4 regions of the Colwellia sp. RE-S-Sl-9 genome follow, and region 1 is predicted to be linked to each of the others. Evidence: predicted binding sites of a transcription regulator. Region 1 holds the regulator's gene; each other region holds the start of a gene.
The links. The regulator sigma-54, encoded in region 1, starts transcription at its own class of promoters, with help from an activator protein. The targets are predictions, from matches to a motif close to GTTGGCACGNNNNTNGNNT.
Positions count from the first base shown of each region.

Region 2: a site for sigma-54 is predicted at 2,416-2,434, ahead of flgF (flagellar basal-body rod protein FlgF). Genes of this name have one in related genera too.
Region 3: a site for sigma-54 is predicted at 2,946-2,964, ahead of ACM9HF_RS13805 (BON domain-containing protein). Genes of this name have one in related genera too.
Region 4: a site for sigma-54 is predicted at 3,052-3,070, ahead of cynS (cyanase). Genes of this name have one in related genera too.

Region 1 covers NZ_CP182631.1:2,749,073-2,754,070, forward strand. The annotation lists gene lptC (LPS export ABC transporter periplasmic protein LptC) at 1-387, shown strand, start outside; gene lptA (lipopolysaccharide transport periplasmic protein LptA) at 353-892, shown strand; gene lptB (LPS export ABC transporter ATP-binding protein) at 896-1,627, shown strand; gene rpoN (RNA polymerase factor sigma-54) at 1,705-3,147, shown strand; gene hpf (ribosome hibernation promoting factor) at 3,181-3,468, shown strand; gene ptsN (PTS IIA-like nitrogen regulatory protein PtsN) at 3,498-3,953, shown strand; gene rapZ (RNase adapter RapZ) at 3,981-4,835, shown strand; gene ACM9HF_RS11905 (HPr family phosphocarrier protein) at 4,862-4,998, shown strand, end outside.
Region 2 covers NZ_CP182631.1:4,020,383-4,025,380, forward strand. The annotation lists gene ACM9HF_RS17415 (efflux RND transporter permease subunit) at 1-2,341, shown strand, start outside; gene flgF (flagellar basal-body rod protein FlgF) at 2,469-3,212, shown strand; gene flgG (flagellar basal-body rod protein FlgG) at 3,232-4,020, shown strand; gene flgH (flagellar basal body L-ring protein FlgH) at 4,076-4,759, shown strand; gene ACM9HF_RS17435 (flagellar basal body P-ring protein FlgI) at 4,800-4,998, shown strand, end outside.
Region 3 covers NZ_CP182631.1:3,185,236-3,190,233, reverse strand. The annotation lists gene ACM9HF_RS13820 (hypothetical protein) at 1-558, opposite strand, end outside; gene ACM9HF_RS13815 (hypothetical protein) at 664-966, opposite strand; gene ACM9HF_RS13810 (GGDEF domain-containing protein) at 1,238-2,230, opposite strand; gene ACM9HF_RS13805 (BON domain-containing protein) at 2,361-2,912, opposite strand; gene ACM9HF_RS13800 (efflux RND transporter permease subunit) at 3,160-4,998, opposite strand, start outside.
Region 4 covers NZ_CP182631.1:3,175,802-3,180,799, forward strand. The annotation lists gene ACM9HF_RS13760 (tryptophan halogenase family protein) at 1-766, shown strand, start outside; gene ACM9HF_RS13765 (SapC family protein) at 782-1,501, shown strand; gene ACM9HF_RS13770 (formate/nitrite transporter family protein) at 1,602-2,414, opposite strand; gene cynS (cyanase) at 2,452-2,901, opposite strand; gene ACM9HF_RS13780 (sigma-54 interaction domain-containing protein) at 3,243-4,998, shown strand, end outside.

The DNA.
Region 1 (4,998 bases):
CATATAATTGATGCTCAAAGAATGGAGCACTATTCAGATATAGAAGTTACACACTTTGAGTTTCCAAGCTTAACGATATATCCAGAAAATAAAAATGTTCCATGGAAAGTCAGTTCAAAAGAAGGCACACTGTTTAAGAACAACCGTGTAAGCTTAAAAAACCGAGTAAAAATAGAAGCTACTGATCCTGATAGCTTGATACAAGAAATTCATGGTAAATCAATAGAATTAGATTTAAATACAAATATTATTAGTTCAGAACAAGCTATCGTCGTTTTAGGTAATGGCTTTACTATGTATGGCTCTGGGCTAATTGTTGATATTAACACCAAACAGATGACACTAACCGAACATGTGCAAACTATTTTCAAAAAAATTAAAAAGTAGCTTACTACTGCTTTTACTATCGTCATTAGCAAGCACGAGTGCTTTAGCTAAAAAAATTGATTTAAATCAAGAGCTAAGTATTGACGCCAGCCGTCAGTCAGCTGATCTTAAAAACAAAATATTCAGCTACATCGATAATGTTGTTATTAAACAAGGTACATTGATCATCAAAGCTGATTTAGTGCAAGTACTTACAGACACAACAACAGGTGAAAAAACCTATATAGCAAAAGGTAAGCCTGCAACCTTTGAACAAACATTAGAAGACGGTAAACCTATTAATCTTCAAGCTAATGAAATCAGATATGAACCGTCTTTAAATACCGTAACCATATCTGGGCAAGCGTTACTGAAACAAGATGGTAGCGAAGTAAGCGGTAGTAAAATTACCTATAACTCAGAAACAGAATACGTAAATGCTGAAAGTAATAAAAACGATAAAGTAAAAACAGTTATTCAGCCCAAAGAAAAAACAAAACCCACTTTATCTCAGGACATTCAATAAGTCATGACTACCTCAACGTTAATCGCAAAAGGTTTAGCTAAATCTTACAAAGGTCGTAAGGTTGTAAAAAATGTAGGGTTAAAGGTCAACGCTGGTCAAATCGTAGGTTTACTAGGGCCTAATGGTGCAGGAAAAACCACTTCTTTTTATATGATAGTCGGCCTTGTTCCTAACGATGAAGGCTCTATTGTTCTTAACGATGAAGACGTCACCTTATTACCTATGCACGAACGCGCTAGAAAAGGTATTGGATATCTGCCACAAGAAGCTTCAATTTTTAGAAAGCTAAGTGTATACGATAACATTATGGCCATCTTACAAACTCAAAAAGGCCTTAATGAAATCGAACGAGAAGAAAGATTAGAGCACTTATTGGAAGAATTTAATATTGGTCATATTAAAGATAATTTAGGTATGAGCTTATCTGGTGGTGAACGCCGCAGAGTCGAAATAGCCAGAGCACTTGCCGCAGACCCAAAATTTATATTATTAGATGAACCGTTTGCCGGCGTAGATCCTATTTCTGTTGGCGACATAAAAAAAATTATTATTCACTTAAAGCAACGTGGTATAGGTATATTAATTACAGACCATAATGTTCGAGAAACACTCGATGTTTGCGAGCATGCGTATATTGTAAGTCATGGTGAACTGATCGCTGAAGGGACCTCTGAAGAAATACTTTCCAATCAGCATGTAAGAGATGTATACCTTGGTGAACAATTTACGCTATAGTTATCTATAAGCAGTCAACAATATTTATATTGTTTTATCGTTTTGTATTATTAATGAATAGGATAAAAAATACGTAGATGCGCCCTTCTTTACAACTCCGTATCGGACAACATCTAACGATGACACCGCAGTTACAACAAGCCATCAAGCTGTTGCAACTCTCTACGTTGGATTTACAACAAGAAATTCAAGAGGCATTGGAGAGTAATCCTTTGCTAGAAGTTGATGAAAGTCCTTCTAATACCCAAGATGAATCAGTCAATAATTTAGAAGATGCATTTTCCGCAAATGCGACAAAAGAAATAGATTCAAAAAAAACAGACGGCACTGAAGACTCTTCCCCAACTATAGATGAAATGACAACCACAGAAGCCATGGGAAACACAGATATTCCTGAAGAGTTAAACATGGATACTACGTGGGACGAAAGCTACAGTGCTGGCGTATCAAACACAGGTAGCATTAGCTCTCCTTCTGAAGATTATACCTACCAAGGCGAAACTAAAGACTCGCTGCAAGATCACCTTTTATGGCAAATGGAATTAACACCTTTTAGTGACACAGACAAAACCATTGCAATAGCGATTATTGAAGCCATAGATGAATCTGGATATTTAACCGTTTCCTGTGAAGATATTTTAGACTGTGTTGGCATTGAAGGTGTTGAACTCGATGAAATACAAGCAGTACTAAAAAGAATTAACGTATTTGATCCTGTAGGTGTAGGGGCTCGTTCAGTCTCTGATTGTTTATTGATTCAACTGAATCAATTTGAACTAACAACGCCTTGGTTAAAAGAAGCCAAGCAAGTTGTTAAAGATTATATCGATCTACTAGGTAGTAGAGATTATCGTCAGTTAATGCGTAAAACACGCTTAAAAGAAGATCAATTACGTGAAGTCCTTCGCTTAATTCAATCATTAGATCCTCGTCCTGGTGACAGCGTAGTTAAAAGTGACGATCAATATGTTATTCCTGACGTATCCGTTGAAAAGAAAAATGGTCGTTGGGTTGTTGAGTTAAATCCAGATACCGCGCCTAAGTTGTCTGTTAACCAACAATATGCAGCAATGACACGTACCATGAAGTCAACAAACGATACACTATTAAAAGTGTCTAATTGTATTGTTCAGCGCCAGCAAGGCTTTTTTGAGCATGGCCCTGAATCTATGCGACCTATGGTTTTAAACGATATAGCCGAAGCCGTTGAAATGCATGAATCTACTATTTCACGTGTAACAACACAAAAATATATGCATACACCAAGAGGTATATTTGAACTTAAATACTTCTTCTCCAGCCATGTTAGTACCGAAAATGGTGGCGATTGCTCCTCAACAGCAATCAGAGAGCTTATCAAAAAACTTGTCGCCGCAGAAATTCCTGCCAAACCATTAAGTGATAATAAAATGGCAGAAATACTCGCCGAGCAAGGTATACAAGTGGCTCGTCGAACCGTAGCAAAATATAGAGAATCGTTGTCCATTCCACCATCAAACCAACGAAAAAGTTTAATTTAATTTTTCAAATATCACTAAAAGAGGGTTTAACTTATGCAAATCAATTTAACTGGTCATCATGTAGAAATCACAAACTCTTTACGCGAATACGTTAATACGAAATTTTCAAAATTAGAACGTCATTTTGATCAGATCAATAATGTTCATGTTGTGTTAACCATTGAAAAATCAAATCAAATAGCTGAATCTACTGTTCATTTAAAGGGAACAGAAGTACATGCTACAGCAGAAAACCATGATATGTATGCCTCAATTGACGCTTTAATCGATAAACTAGATCGTCAAATATTAAAACACAAAGGCAAAACAACCCACCATTAACCTATAAAAAACAGGCTTTAGTAGTAATTATGACTTTGCAAGATATCTTAATGCCAGATTGCACATTTTGTGCAGTATCTGGCTCTAGCAAAAAGCGCGTTCTCGATAAAATTTGTACCATAGCAGCAGATAAAATTGTTGAACATAGTGCATACGAATTACTCGAAAGCCTAATCGCAAGAGAAAAACTAGGATCAACAGGAATAGGCAACGGTATTGCTATTCCTCATGGTCGTTTACCTAATGCAAAATCAGTTGTAGCAATTATTGTAACTACCGATATACCTGTAGATTTTGACGCAATCGACAACAAGCCTGTTGATATTTTTATTGCGTTATTCGTTCCCGAAGACGCTTGTAAAGAACATTTAACCACTTTGCAGAGTATTGCTAAGCTATTCAGTGATAAGCAAATAGCAAAACAAGTGCGTAAATGCCAAAGCAATGAAGCTTTGTATAATCTTATTCAAGAAAATAGAAATTAGTCGTTATAAAAAGGAACGAACAGTTCAATGAAGTTAATCATAGTAAGTGGACGTTCTGGTTCAGGAAAGTCTGTCGCATTAAGAGTGTTAGAAGATCTAGGTTATTATTGTGTCGACAATATTCCAGTTAATTTACTACCGGCACTAACACATACCGTTATCAATGATTATGAAAATGTCGCAGTGAGCATTGACGTACGTAATTTACCTAACAACCCTCAAGATGTTTCTGAAATATTAGACTATCTCCCTAGTACTGTTGATTTAAATATTTTATACCTAGATGCTGATGACAGTGATTTAATTAGACGATTCAGTGAAACAAGAAGGTTACATCCTCTCATTAAGCAAAATATAGCTCTCGATCAGGCTATCGCCTTGGAAAAAAAATTATTAGAACCAATATCTACCCGTACAGGTTTATACATTAATACCAGCCAACTATCGCCTCACCAACTTGCAGATTTAGTAAGAGAGCGTATTTTGGGTAAAAAGTCTGGCTCTATGGTGGTTGTATTTGAATCATTTGGTTTTAAGCATGGCGTACCGCAAGATGCTGATTATGTGTTTGATGCACGCTTTCTTCCTAATCCCTTTTGGGATAAAGAATTAAAAGCCTATACAGGATTAGATCAACCGGTAAAAGACTATTTATCAAGCCAACCCATAGTCACTAAATTTATATGGCAGATTAATAGTTTTATGATGACCTGGTTACCTCACTTAGAACGTAACAACCGAAGTTATGTTACCATTGCTATTGGCTGTACTGGCGGAAAGCACCGTTCAGTCTACATAGCTGAGCTTCTAGCAAATAATTTAAGAAAAGAACGCGAAGATGTTCAATCACGACACAGAGACATCACCATAGCAAGTACCTAAGGGTGGCGTAGATATAAGGTTATCCCATGAAAAAATGTGAAAAAACCCTAGTTATAACTAATAAACTTGGCTTACATGCCCGCGCGGCAACAAAACTGGCACAGTTATGTCAAAAATTTAATACCTCAGTAACTGTTTCTTTAGATGATAACTCTGCTGATGC
Region 2 (4,998 bases), 1.3 Mb from region 1:
TATTGTGAGTTTTCAAGGTCGTCCTGCGGTTTTATTTGCTGTTATGAAACAAGACAGCGCAAATACTTTAGCCTTGGTTGAGCGTGTAGATCAATTTATTAAAGACCGAAATGTGGTGAGTAAAGAATTAGGTGTTGAATTTACCTTGGTAGACGATCAAACGCTTATCACTAAAAATGCCCTTAACATTATGCAAACTAACGCCATATTTGGTTTGTTATTTGTATTAATTGTAACTTGGTTTTTTTTAGGCAGTCGTGTCAGTGTATTAGTAACTATAGGTATTCCGTTTACGCTCGCAGGTACTTTTATTGTTCTACAGGCGTTAGATCAAACACTTAACACATCAGTATTGTTAGCTATTGTAATTGCATTAGGTATGTTGGTTGATGATGCTGTTGTAGTGGTAGAGTCTATTTATTACAAGTTGCGTCAAGGCGTAAAAGGCATAGATGCTGCTTGGAGTGGCTTACAAGAGGTGATTAAACCCGTTACTGCTTCGGTGTTAACGACTATGGCCGCATTTTTACCATTAATGTTATTACCCGGTATTTTAGGTAAGTTTATGATGGTCATTCCTCTTGTGGTTACTGTCGCATTAGCTTTTAGCTTAGTTGAGGCTTATTGGATGTTACCAGGCCATATTATTGCCGCCAAAGTTAACTTTGATAAACCTAGTAAAATGGATGCATTTCGTCAAAAAACACTTCGCTTACTTAAAGTTAAGTATGGCTTCGGGTTAATCAAGGTGATGCGTAATCCTAAAAAAACCTTATCAGGCATGTTATTGCTATTAGTGTTGGCAGTAGGTGCAATCGCTGCTGGCTTAGTTAGAACTGATTTTTTTGCTGCTGATACCATACGCTTATTTTATATTAATGTAGAAATGCCCCCAACAAGTTCATTGCAAGACACCATGAAAAAAGTGCAAGATGTTGAAATACTGGTAAAACAAGAGCTTAAAGAAGATGAAACTCGTTCGGTTGTTAGTTACGCAGGACAAATGTTTACTGAAATGGCGCCACTATTTGGCGACCAATTAGGGCAAGTACTCGTTTCTCTTAAACCTAAACAAGGTGATATGAGAAGTGTTGAAGAGTTAATTGAAGATACACGTAAAGCTTTATCAGGCGTTGTTGGCCCTACCAATATTTCATTTTTAAAGCTAGCTGGGGGCCCACCAACAAGCAAACCAGTTAGTATTAAAGTAAGGGGGGATGATTACCAAGAGCTACGTTTAGCAACAGATGCACTCACCCGATTTATGAAAAAAGATGAACGCTATAAAGATATTATTGATGATGACTCTAAAGGGCGTTTTGGTTTACAGCTTACTTTAAATAACGATGCTATTAATCGTTTTGGCATATCACCAAGCGATGTTCAACGTTCAGTTAAAATGTTAATTGATGGTGAGATTGTCAGTTATATTCAAAGAGAAGGCGACAGAATAGCGTTACGCGTTAAGTCGGCGGCAGCTGAAATTAATCAGTTTGAAAATATAGATGCCTTATTGCAGTTAACCGTACCAACCCCTTCAGGAAGTAATATTGAACTAAGAGATTTAGTGCATATAGAAACAGTTCAGGTAAAAGGTAATTTAAGGCATTACAACTTTAAGCGAGCAATAACGTTAGAATCAGATATTGATAAAAACGTTATAGATACTGTAGAAGCGAATGAGTTAATTAAAGTGCATTGGGCAACTATAGCGACAGATTTCCCTAATACGTCTTTAGATTTTTCGGGTGAGCTTGATGATATTCAAGAAAGTATTGATGCAATGGGCATGCTATTTTTATTTGGTATTGGCTTAATGTATTTAATTTTAAGTACACAATTCCAAAGTTACTTTCAGCCTTTGATGATTTTATTAACGGTACCACTAGCATTCGTTGGCGTAATTCTTGGTTTACTCGTTTCAAGAGACCCATTAAGTTTGTTTACCATGTACGGTATTGTTGCGTTAGCAGGGATAGCGGTTAACTCATCTATTGTGTTAATTTCAACCGCCAATGAAAACATTAAAAAAGGTATGACATTAACACACTCTACCTTTTATGCTGCTAGACGACGTATGTTACCTATATTAATTACAACACTTACAACGGTTGCTGGCTTGTTTTCATTAGCTTCTGGTTTAGGTGGGCATTCACTTATTTGGTCGCCTGTTGCAACGTCAATTGTTTGGGGGTTACTGTTTTCATCAAGCTTAACTATGTTTGTTATTCCTGTTTTGTATCAACTTGTAATGGGTACGTGGTTTAAAAAATTAAAGCATTTTATTCGATTAAATCTTACTTTATTATTCAAGAAGATATCTTCAAGTCAGGCCAATTAGCTTGAATATAACGAGAGTAGGTTTACAGCCGTAGGCCTACTTTACATCATACCTCCTTATCTACCTTTCTTTTTTATGGCACTTATATTGCATTTCTAATATCAGATTAATTTGATAGAGATTCGTTATGGATAAAATGCTTTATATCGCTATGAGTGGAGCGAAGCAAAATATGCAGGCCTTAGCGGTTAATGCTAATAATCTGGCGAATGCAAAAACTACAGGCTTTAGGGCTGATTTAGCACAAGCGAGATCAATGCAAGCTTTTGGCGAAGGACTACCTTCTCGGGTATTTTCTATGACTGAAGTGGCCAGCCAAAACTTTGACAGTGGAGCTTTGTCATCTACAGGACGTTCGCTTGATATTGCTATTGAAGGTCCTGGTTGGTTAGCTGTTCAATCTAAAGATGGTTCAGAAGCATACACTCGAAATGGTCATTTACGCTTAACTGAAACGGGTGCGCTAGAAACAACAAATGGCGAGTTAGTCGTAGGCGATGCAGGGCCTATTTTTTTACCTCTACCTATAAATAATATTCAAATAAGTCGCGACGGAACCATTATGGTTCAGCCTGAAGGCGCTCCTGTTACTACACAAGAAGAAGTAGCCCGTATCAAATTCGTTAACCCAAATGTTCGTGCACTTGAAAAGGGTAACGATGGCTTGTTTAGACGAAAAGACAACAACATTGAAGAAGCAGATGTCAGCGTTAAAGTGATGAGTGGCATGCTTGAATCAAGCAATGTTAATCCTGTTGGTGAAATGACAGACATGATCGCATTACAAAGACAGTTTGAAATGCAATTAAAATTAATGAAAACCGCTGAAGAAGTAGACTCAAGTGCTTCTGCTTTACTCCGTGCTTTCTAAATGAATTTTGAGGTGATATATGAACGCAGCATTATGGATCAGTAAAACCGGCTTAGATGCACAAAACAAAGAAATTGCCGTTATATCTAACAACTTAGCTAACGCAAGTACGGTTGGGTTTAAAAAGAGTCGAGCGGTTTTTGAAGATTTACTGTACCAAACAATTAATCAACCTGGCGGTAAATCAGCACAAGATACTGAAATGCCATCAGGATTAATGCTAGGTGCGGGTACTAAAGTGGTAGCTACCCAAAAAATACACACGCAAGGCGATATGTTAACTACCGATAATTCATTAGATTTAATGATTCAAGGTGAAGGTTTTTTTGAAATATTAATGCCAGATGGAAGTTCGGGATACACACGTAACGGGCAGTTTACAATGGATGAGGAAGGTAATGTTGTTACGCCAGGTGCTGGCTATTTAATGCAACCTCAAATTACCATTCCGCCTGATGCTTTATCTATTACCGTATCTCAAGACGGTGAAGTTTCAGTAAAACTGCAAGGGCAAGCAGAACCAGCGGTTATTGGTCAAATTAATACCGTCAATTTTATTAATCCTACGGGGTTAGAGCCGATAGGGCAAAATTTATATTCAGAGACTGCTGTGAGTGGTGCTCCTCAACAAGGTGTTCCTGGTTTAGAAGGTTACGGCATGATTGTTCAAGGTGCTTTAGAAACCTCAAACGTAAATACCACAGAAGAATTGGTTAACTTAATTGAAAGCCAGCGTGTTTATGAAATGAATTCGAAAGTTATTTCTGCTGTTGATCAAATGCTGAGTTACATCAATCAACAATTATAGATTGTTGAGCTATTTAAAATTATTTCTATTGATACAAAGAAAGAGGAGAGGAGTCATGAAATATTTAATATTACTAAGTGTTTTACTTATTCAATTGTCAGGTTGTGCAAGTATTGAAAACGCAAAAATATTACCTAATGATCCTGATTTTGCTCCAATAATGCCTGAAATGGAAGAAGAACCTATTGTACCCACAGGGTCATTATTTAAAGAAAATTACGTCAATAATATTTATTCGGATTCTAAGGCGCATCGTGTCGGCGATATTATTTCTGTTGTGTTAAGCGAAAATACACAAGCACAGAAAAATGCAAAAACAGAGCTTAAAAAAGACAACAGTTCACTATTAGGTTCGGTTATTGGTTTAGGTGGAGCGCCTATCACTTTTAAAGGAGACTCGTTGGAATTTGGCTACAACCAAAGTTCAGACTTCTCGGGCGATTCTAAATCAGATCAAAGTAACAGTTTAACAGGCAATATTTCAGTTCATGTATTACGTGTTTTACCCAACGGAAATCTAATGATACGTGGTGAAAAATGGATGTCGTTAAACAATGGCGACGAATATGTACGACTAACCGGTATTATTCGCGCTCAAGATATCAGTTCAGGCAACACGATTATGTCAAGCAAAGTGGCGAATGCTCGTATTCAATATGCTGGTACAGGAGCTTTTGCTGACGCACAAGAACAAGGCTGGTTGTCTAAATTTTTCGGTAGCTCATGGTGGCCTTTATAAAGCTTAGCTTTATAAAATCATCCATAAATAAGGTATTACTATGAAGCAGTTAATTAAGCAGTTGTGTAAATTCAGTCTTATTATCGTGTGCTTATTTACACACTCGGTAAATGCTCAACGTATTAAAGATTTAGCCGATGTGGCTGGCGTAAGATCTAATCAGCTTTTAGGTTATGGTTTAGTGGTAGGTTTACCTGGAACAGGTGAACAAAGTCCATTTACCGAACAAAGTTTTAAAA
Region 3 (4,998 bases), 440 kb from region 1:
TGCCTTATCCCAATAAGCTATCTGTTTATTTCCTTCATTTGGATCATCGTATTGATAAGCTATAGACTCCGATCGGCTCTCTTTTTCTATAGCTCTTATTGATTGATATATTTCGCTAGGATAGAAAGGTCTTTTCTTTTCACGAATGACATAAAGCGCTCTTAAAGCATCAAAGTATCGAGTTAATCTTTCTTTTTTTACTTCTTCGTCCGTCTTATTTGGAACAACAAAGTCCAATGCTGGACGTAAACTTAAACTCGCATCTCGAACGTCCACTAAAAGAGCTGAAAGTTCTGCTAAAACTTCATATTCTTTCTCATATCTGAAGCCGTGAGTATTGATTTGAGAGGATAATTCAGCTCTAGTTGATTCTAACTGCTTCGCATGAACTAACTTCACATCCTCAATTTTTTTAGTAATACTTTCAATATCTTCTTTTGTAGCTAAATTTTTACCTTTTTCTGATGAGTAAGAGAATAAAAATTTCCTAAAGAAAAAAAGACTTCCAATACCCATTAAAATTAAAAACTGAATAATCACTATAATATATAATTCCAAGAGCCTATTTCCTATGACTTATACAATATTGTTAATCAAAAAACTTGTTAGCTAATCTTAGAAACGAAGAAGTAAAAGCCAACCACCTTCCTTTGTAATAACATGTTAAGTTTTAACTTTGTACCCGCCAAAACACCAGCCTAAAACACCTCCAATAAAAATAACAGGTAGCAAAACTACAATCTTAAATTTTGAAACTTCAATGTGTATATCTAAATAACTTAAAACATCTTCAACATAAGGAAATAATAAGCACATAACGAGTAAAGTTATTATAAAGTTGAGATAGACAAAATTATTAGCTTTCAAATTAATACCACAGCTAGTGCAGCTTGTTGAGAATGCATTTTTAGCTCGAATCCAATCAGTAAACTTGATCGCTTTTTCTTTACACTTTGGACAATCCATAGTCGAAATTCCTTAGACACACAACAACTTATATAAACGCTTCAATGCAACGCCCACTTCCATATCTAACAACTTACCAGAAATCACAGTAAATTCAATCTGATAAATTACCAAGCTTAAAAACTTAACTGATGATTACGAGGGCATAATATTGGTTTCAGCATTACCCATGTAATTAATGGGCAAGCTAAATATAATGAGGTGATCTGCTGGAGGGGATTTCTAGATGTGTTCTATTAATTATTGTTTACTGTTTTTTTTATGACTTACCTTAAAAACAGTATTTATTGCGGCCATATTTTTTGGCTTGATACAGTTTTATATCTGCTTTTTTAATAAAGTCTGACGGGTTTAAATCGGCTTTGTTTTTATAGGTTGGAGAATAGGCTGTAACGCCAGCGCTAATGGTTACATTGCGATGTTGCGCTTTCGGTGAATGAAGAATATTTAAGTTGTTAACTGACTCAACAATATTTTTAGCGATTTTTTTCGCGCCTTCTAAATCGGTAAAAGGCAATAACATAACAAATTCTTCGCCGCCAAATCTGGCTACAAAGTCTTTAGAACGGTGTTTAGTGCTGGCTAAACATTGTGCCACTTGTGCTAAGCATTCATCACCTTTTACATGGCCAAATTCGTCGTTGTAAAACTTAAAGTTGTCTATATCAATCATAATAAGTGCAACTGAACTTTCGCCTCGTATAGCGGCTTGCCATTCTTCTTTTAATTGTGTGTCGAACGACATTCTATTGGCTAGACCCGTTAGTGCATCGGTTTTGGAAACCTGCTCAAGCTCTTTACTGCGTTTTACTAATTTCATGTGATTTTTTACACGTTTAAATAAAATATTAGAACCTGTTTCGTTTGATATGTAGTCAATTGCGCCTAATGATAAGGCTTTTTCTTCTTCAAATTCGCTGTAGTGATCACTCACAAAAATAACTTGAATATGTTGGGTGGTAACGTGTTGTTTGACAAATTTACACACGTCTAATCCTGACATGTCGGGTAAATGGGTAGATGATAGAATTAAATCAATTTTCTCATCTAAAATTATTTTTAAAGCACCTATGGCATCAACTGCCGTTTTTACGGTGTAATCATTATCAAAAATATCAACCCACTGATTTAACTGCTGCTCAAACTCGTGCACTAACAATAGCGTTAACTTTGTTTTAGTTTCAGTGCTTGATACTAAATGCAGTTTTTTTTGAGTAGATGACAATTGATAAACATCCTCTTTTAAATAAGCTTGGCGTTTCATTTTATATTCTCCTTAATGTAAAAATGTTCGCTTGCTCATTATATCAGCTTCATCACGAATAGTTGTATTGGGTTTAGCATTAAATAAAGTAAAGCACACCGAAGTGTGCTTTTTTAAAAAGCTTAATAAATTAACTTAATGCAACTTCTAATTTATTAATAACCGACTTAACGTCTTTAGTATTGGTAGCAATGGCTACGGCTAATTCTTTAGCGCTGTCTGAATCCACCTCACCCATTAGTGTTACTACACCGTTTTCAACTTCTACTTCGATGTTAGTACCACTTACTTCTGACTCTAGTAACAGTTTGGTTTTAACAACCGCTTCAACTTTCGAGTCGGTTAACGACACTAAAATTTGCGCGTCTTCACCGTTGTCTTTCTCTAGTACGGTAAGCTTGTTTTCTACTGACTTTACGCCTTCTAAGCTTTCAACTAACTCGCCAGCTAAGGCTTTATCTACTTCGCTATCAACCTTACCAGTAAGAATAACAACGCCACTTTGAACGTCTGTGTTTATATCAAAGGAATTTAAGTTACCGTTAAATAGTAAAGTGCTTTCGGCTTTACCGTCTAACCATGCATCTTTAGATCTATCTTCCCATGTGTTGTCTGCATAAGCTGCAGTTGAACCAAGAGTTAATAACGTTACTGTAACAATAGAACGAATTGAGTTTTTCATAATATTCTCCTTTAAATTAATTCACTTTAACTGTTGCGACTATCATGCCAAACCATAACAAATTGATTTTTAAAGGATATTTAATTTTTGGCGATTTGTTAGGTTATTATTTATAGCGCTTTTTACAAGCCATAATGTAAAAGTTACATTCGTATTTACTAGATAAATAAAAACGCCATTGTTGCTACAACAATGGCGTTTAATGAATTACTTGAGCCGAACTAAGCTTTACTTACATCATCAAGTTCTATTTACCTGATTGCGCATTAACATATTTTTTTAAAAGCACAGGTAAAATAGTAATGTCGGTCACTAACGCGACTATCATGGCGATACTGGTAAGTAAGCCAAACAACATACTAGGAACAAAGTTTGAGAATACTAGTGAGCCAAAGCCAACAACAATAACCGTGGTGGTATAGATAAGTGCATAACCTACCGAACTATTGGTTTTTAGCACAATGTTCGGTTTGTTCTCGGTGTCGATATTGTCGTTGTTACTGCTTTTTAATTCGGCCAAATAACGATGCACATAATGTATGGTATCGTCCATCGAGATCCCCATCGCGACGGCTGCTATTGTAATGGTCATTAAATCGAGTGGTATCGAAAAAATCCCCATTACTCCCATAATAACGGCTGTTGTTATAAAGTTAGGGATCAGGGCAATAATCGCCACTTTAAAAGATGAAAATATGATCATTAACGTTATTGCCATTGCACCGTACACAATGGCTAACGTAACAATTTGCGAATTAACTAAGCGCGATAGTATGTCTTCGTACAATATGAATAAGCTGGTTAATGTGTATTGATCTTTTTGTACGCCTAATGTGTTTAATTCTTTATGAATATTTGCCAGTAGGTCTGCCCTGTTTAATCCTTCGGTGCTGTCTTGCACTCGCATTGAAATACGTGCTTGATTATCGCTTTCAGAGAAATACGCACCAAAAAGGTCTTTTTGTAAGTCAGGCGACAGGCTGTTATACAATGCCGTTAACTCGTATTCGGTTAACGGTTTACCATTAACCACTTGGGCTATTTTAGTAAAGTCAGCAACCGATGTTATGGCGCCAATCGCTTCGTTTTTTACCAACATGTTTTGAATGTTCGTAATGGTTTTTACGGTATCGGCTGAAATAACTAAATCGGTTTTTGTTTCGTTTTCAGGAATATTGTACAAAAGGTCGAATGGCGTAGAACCACCAAATTGCTGGTCGATAAAAGTTAATTCTTTGCGTACATCGGTAGACTCGTCAAAGTAATTTAAAAAGCTATTTTCTGCCGTTAATAACAAACAACCGCCTAAACCAATTACCGTTAGCAATACCGAACTCACCACAATGCGCTTAGGTTTATGAATAACCGTACGAGCAAACCATTGCATACTTTTTTCAACCACTTTGTGTTCGGTCACGTAGGTTTGTTTATTAAAAAAAGCGATAAGTAATGCAGGGAAAAACACCAAGCTCACAATAAAGCTAACCAGCATGGCAACAACCATCATCCAACCAAAACTAATAACAGGCTGTACACCACTAAAAATAAGCGAACCAAAACCAATAGTGGTGGTTAGGCCGGCAAAAAAACACGGCTTAATTTTTTGTTTTATTGTCGCTATGACTAGTGCTTGATGCGACCAGTCTTGATGCTTTTTCACGAGCTCTTGGTAATGCACAATTAAGTGAATGATCATGGCGAGCGACAAAATGATTTGGAGTGCAAATACATTGGCTGATATAACGGTAACTTTAAACGCCAGCGCCGTTAATAAACCTACCGTAATAACCACACTGGATGCACAGCCAATGATAGGCAGTAACACCCAACTTACTTGACGAAATAAATACGCAAGAATAATTACAATTAAACAAAAAATAGCTGAGCCAAACAGCACTAAATCGTTTTGTATTATTTTGATCAGTTCGTACGTAAGTAAGTTATTACCACCTAAATAAAAGTCGCCTGTGTTTTGGTAAGGCTTTAATATCGAACGTATTTCTTCAATTTCGCTAATACGTTTTGTTTCTAATTTTTTATTGAGTTGAGCACTTTGATCTTTTAATTGATTAAGCTGAGTTCGCTC
Region 4 (4,998 bases), 430 kb from region 1:
TTCTTATACGCAATCTACAGCGCAAGATGCAGGTTGGATATGGGATATAGGGCTACCAAGCCGGCGAGGTGTAGGATACGTATATTCTAGCAAACATGCTTCTAAACAGCAGGCAACAGACGATTTATTATCTTATATAAAATCTACAGGTGGCAATACTGACAACCTGTCTATAAGAGAGATTAATTTTAAATCAGGTTATAGAGAAAAATTTTGGCATAAAAACTGTGTAGCTGTCGGTTTATCTGCGGGTTTTCTTGAACCCTTAGAGGCTTCTGCATTAGTTTTAGTTGAGTTATCAGCTATGTTCATTGCTGAACAATTACCACTCACTACAAGTGTAATGGATATATCAGCCAAACGTTTTAACGATAAGTTTACTTATCGTTGGGGAAGAGCGATTGATTTTCTAAAATTACATTATATTTTAAGTAATCGAACAGCGCCTTTTTGGCAAGATAATAAAGCAGAAGCTTCTATACCTAAACGCTTGCAAGAATTAATGGTTTTATGGAAAAACAAAATACCTAATGGACATGATTTTGAAGCGACAGGAGAGCTTTTTCAAGCGACGAGTTATCAATTTATATTATACGGTAGTAAATTTCGTACTAAAGCATTGTTTGAACTTGAACCTTATATAAAAAATTATGTAAAGCAGCAAGTAATGCTTAATAAAGATAGGGAAAAACAGTTATTATCTACTCTACCTACAAATCGTGACCTACTAAATAAAATTTATAAATATGGTCTTTCAAAAATTTAATTCATTGAGATAAAGATGACAAAAAATACTATTGAATTACTCGATACGGTGAAGCATCGTAATATTAAAATTAATACATTATTAGTTGATGTTCCTGAGAATCAGATCAATACAGCTTACGTAACTGTAGGTGAGTTAAGTACACTTGTTCACGAGTACGCTATTTTTATAACAAAAAACCCTAATACTGGGCAGTTTCTTATGAATGCTTTATTAGGTATAGAATCAGCTGAGAACCTTTATATACAAAAGAATGTTTGGCAAGCAAGATATTTACCTCTTGAAATATTACGTAGGCCTTTTCATGCGATACTTTCAGAAGAAGGTGACTTTTCTGGTGGTCGTATTGCTTTGGATGTCGCTAATCCGCTAGTTCAAAAAGAGTTAGGTGAAAAAATATTTGATGAAAAAGGGCAAGCTACAGGGTATTTACAACGTATTCAAAATACTTTTGCTCAGCTAATGGCAGGCACGCAGCAAACGAATAAAATACTAGAAGCATTATCTAAATATGATTTATTAGAACCTATAACATTAGAGCTTGATTTAGGGGCTGAATTTCCTTCTAAAATGAATGGATTATACACTATCAATAAAGACAATTTAGCGAAGTTGAGTGGTGAAGCACTTGAAGATTGCCATCAAAAAGGGTTATTGCAAGTATGTCATTTAATAATGAGCTCAGGCGCACATGTTGAAAAGCTTGTTCGTTGGTCTAAAGAAAAGCATTTGTAGATGAACTTCTAAGAATAAAAAAGGCTTCGTAAAGTTAATTACGAAGCCTGAAACTGCTAAATACTCATTTGTATTAATAACATGCTTTTAATAAAGCGCCTTACGAAAGTTTACGCTCAGGCGATGTTTTAACATGCGTTAAATAAAGAGGTAAACCGACTAATAATAACCCACCCGCTAAATTACCTAAAACCGTCGGAATTTCATTCCACAATAAATAATCGTAAACGGTAAAGTCGCCACCCATTATCATAGAAAACGGGAATAAAAACATATTCACAATAGAATGCTCAAAACCCATAAAGAAGAACAGCATAACAGGCATCCACATAGCGGCCATTTTAGCACCGGCAGAAGTTGAAATCATCGCGCCAACCACGCCCATAGACACCATCCAGTTACACAACATACCGCGAATAAAAATCGTTAACCAACCACCAATACCATGTTCTTGATAGCCTAAGGTTCTCGATTCACCGATTGAAGCGACTTTAGCAGCAATAGCACCACCATCAGCCGAATAACCATAGGTTAAAATAAACGACATAAAGAAAGCGGTGGTCATCGCACCGGCAAAGTTCCCCACAAACACCAAGCCCCAATTGCGCATAACGCCGCCAAAGGTAACACCAGGTCGTTTATCCAATAAGGCTAAAGGCACTAACGTAAACACACCGGTTAATAAATCAAACTTCATTAGGTACAACATAATAAAGCCAACAGGGAATAAACAAGCGCCTAAAATAGGGCTGCCAGTTTTAGTGGCTACGGTAATAGCAAAAATAGCGGCTAAGCCAAGAATAGCGCCAGCCATAAAGGCACGAATAATAGTGTCTTTGGTAGACATGTAAACTTTCTGCTCACCAGAATCGACCATTTTGGTTACGAATTCACTGGGTTCAATATAAGCCATGATTATTTCTCACTTAATTTAGTTTTATTATTAATGGTTAGTAAGTTTTGTAAGGTAAAAACTTCCCGCTTAATAGAATTTGAACCCTATCGCCGTTCTCGTTAGGTTCTCGTTTTAAGTCCATATTAAAATCGATAGCACTCATGATGCCGTCGCCAAATTCTTCATGAATAAGTTCTTTAAACGTGGTGCCGTATACGTTAATTAATTCGTAAAAACGGTAAATAAGTGGGTCTGTAGGTACTGCAGTTGGTAATGAACCTTTATATGGAACCACTTGTAGTTGAATAATGGCGTCTTCAGGTAGGTCGAGCACTGCGCCGATTTTTTCAGCTTGATCCGCTGTTAATGTCATCTGGCCTAGCAAAGCGGCTGTTGTCCATTCTTTACTTAAACCGATTACTTCTGCTAAATCTCCCCACGAAACTTTTTTATAAAGCTTTTGAGTCACAATTAATTCGGTTACTTCGTTGCGTGTCATCGTCATGGTATTTCCTCGCTAAGTTTAAAATATGTATTGTTTGAATTTTTACCTAGATGCTTTTATTGATGCGTTGCACTTATTTAGAGCAAAACTCTTGAAATGCTATTAGCTTGGCTAATTTTTTCAAACATAAAACAAACCGTTAACCTGATATAGCGATAACTGTGCCATAGCATTTGTTTTTCTATTCATTTGATTGTTAAGGTAAAAAATTAAAAGTCATTGATTTTGAAGTCAACGATATTTCGTTGATAACGATTTTTCGTGGTTCGAGTAACGATAATTCGTTGTTTGGCCTAACAATTGTATAAATGACTAAGAAGTAATACTGAGGTATAAAGAAAATGCGAGATCATTTGTTTAGCAACGCCCCCACAGCCATGTTGTTAATAGACCCAACTAATAACCAAATTTTGCAAGCCAATAGCAAAGCCAAAAGGTTATTTGCTTTAAATAATAATAACTTAAAAAACTATAAGGTCACGCAGTTCTTTCATGAATGTTTAGAGCAGCTGATACATTTTACTCAGCAAGTACTTATTCAAAAAGATGCATGGTCGAGCGATTTAAGCATTAAAGTGAACAGCGAGATTATCCATTTAGAAATCAACGCAACGCAGATTGATGAACATATATTAATGAGTTGCCAAAAAAGTGTAGAAAGCTTTGCTCGTTATCATCAGGCCATTGTTGAATCTAATTACCAATCAGGTTTAGCGCATTGGCGTCAAAACGAAACCGCTTTTGAAGAAATAGAACGACAAAATCAGCTGTTATTAACCGCGGTAGGCGATGGTATTTATGGTGTTGACGATCAAGGCAATACAACCTTTGTAAACCTAGCGGCAGAAAAAATAACGGGATGGAAAAGAGAAGATATTATTGGTAAAAAAATGCATGAAGTGATTCACCATACTTATCCTGACGGAAGTCATTACCATGCGCACGATTGTCCTATTTACGCGGCATTTAACGACGGTGAAATACATAGCGTTGATAACGAAGTGTTTTGGTCAAAAGAAGGGAAACCTATCCCAGTAGAATACACTAGTACGCCAGTAACTGAACACGGTATATTAATTGGTGCGGTGGTAATTTTTAGAGACATTACCGAGCGTAAACGTATTCAACAAAAACTACTTAATGCTATGGAAGAAGTTGATTCATTAAAGCGTCGACTAGAAATGGAAAATGCTTATTTATTAGAAGAGCTAAACGCCGATTTTAATCATCACCAAATTATTGGGCAAAGTGCTCAAGTGCAGCATATGGTACAACAAATTGAATTAGTTGGGCCAACCAACGCCAACGTGTTAATTATTGGCGAATCGGGCACAGGTAAAGAACTTATTGCTCGAGCAATACATGAAGTAAGCGAACGTAAAGCGCGGCCACTTATTCGTGTTAACTGTGCGGCTATTCCTGCTGATTTATTTGAAAGTGAATTTTTTGGCCATGTAAAAGGAGCTTTTTCAGGTGCAATATCTGATCGAATAGGGCGCTTTGAATTAGCTGATGGAGCCACTATATTTTTAGATGAAGTGGGCGAAATACCGATCCAGTTACAAGGTAAATTACTGCGAGTTTTGCAAGAACAACAATACGAAAGAGTTGGCGACTCTCGTACACGAAATGTTGATGTTCGGGTTATTTCTGCCACCAATCAAGACTTAAGAGCCCTGATAAAAGAAAACAAATTCAGAGAAGATTTATACTATCGGCTTAATGTATTTCCTATTCAATCCCCAGCGTTGCGTGATCGTATCGACGACTTACCGCTACTCGTTAAACACTTTATTAATAAGGTGTGCCGACGTATTAACAAACCACAGCCTAAAGTCTCATTAGCGCAAATGCAGTTGTTAGAACAATACACGTGGCCGGGCAATATACGCGAGTTAGAAAATATAATTGAACGACAAATAATTTTAGCTAAAGGCGATAAAATAACCTTCGATATTTTAGCCAAGCAAACTAACAATATTCAGGTGCCAGTAAAAACAGTAGCGCTATCAGAACTCATGAGCGCAACACAACATAAAGCATTAGAAAAAAGTAATATTGAAAAAGCGTTACAGCAATGCAAAGGTAAAATTTATG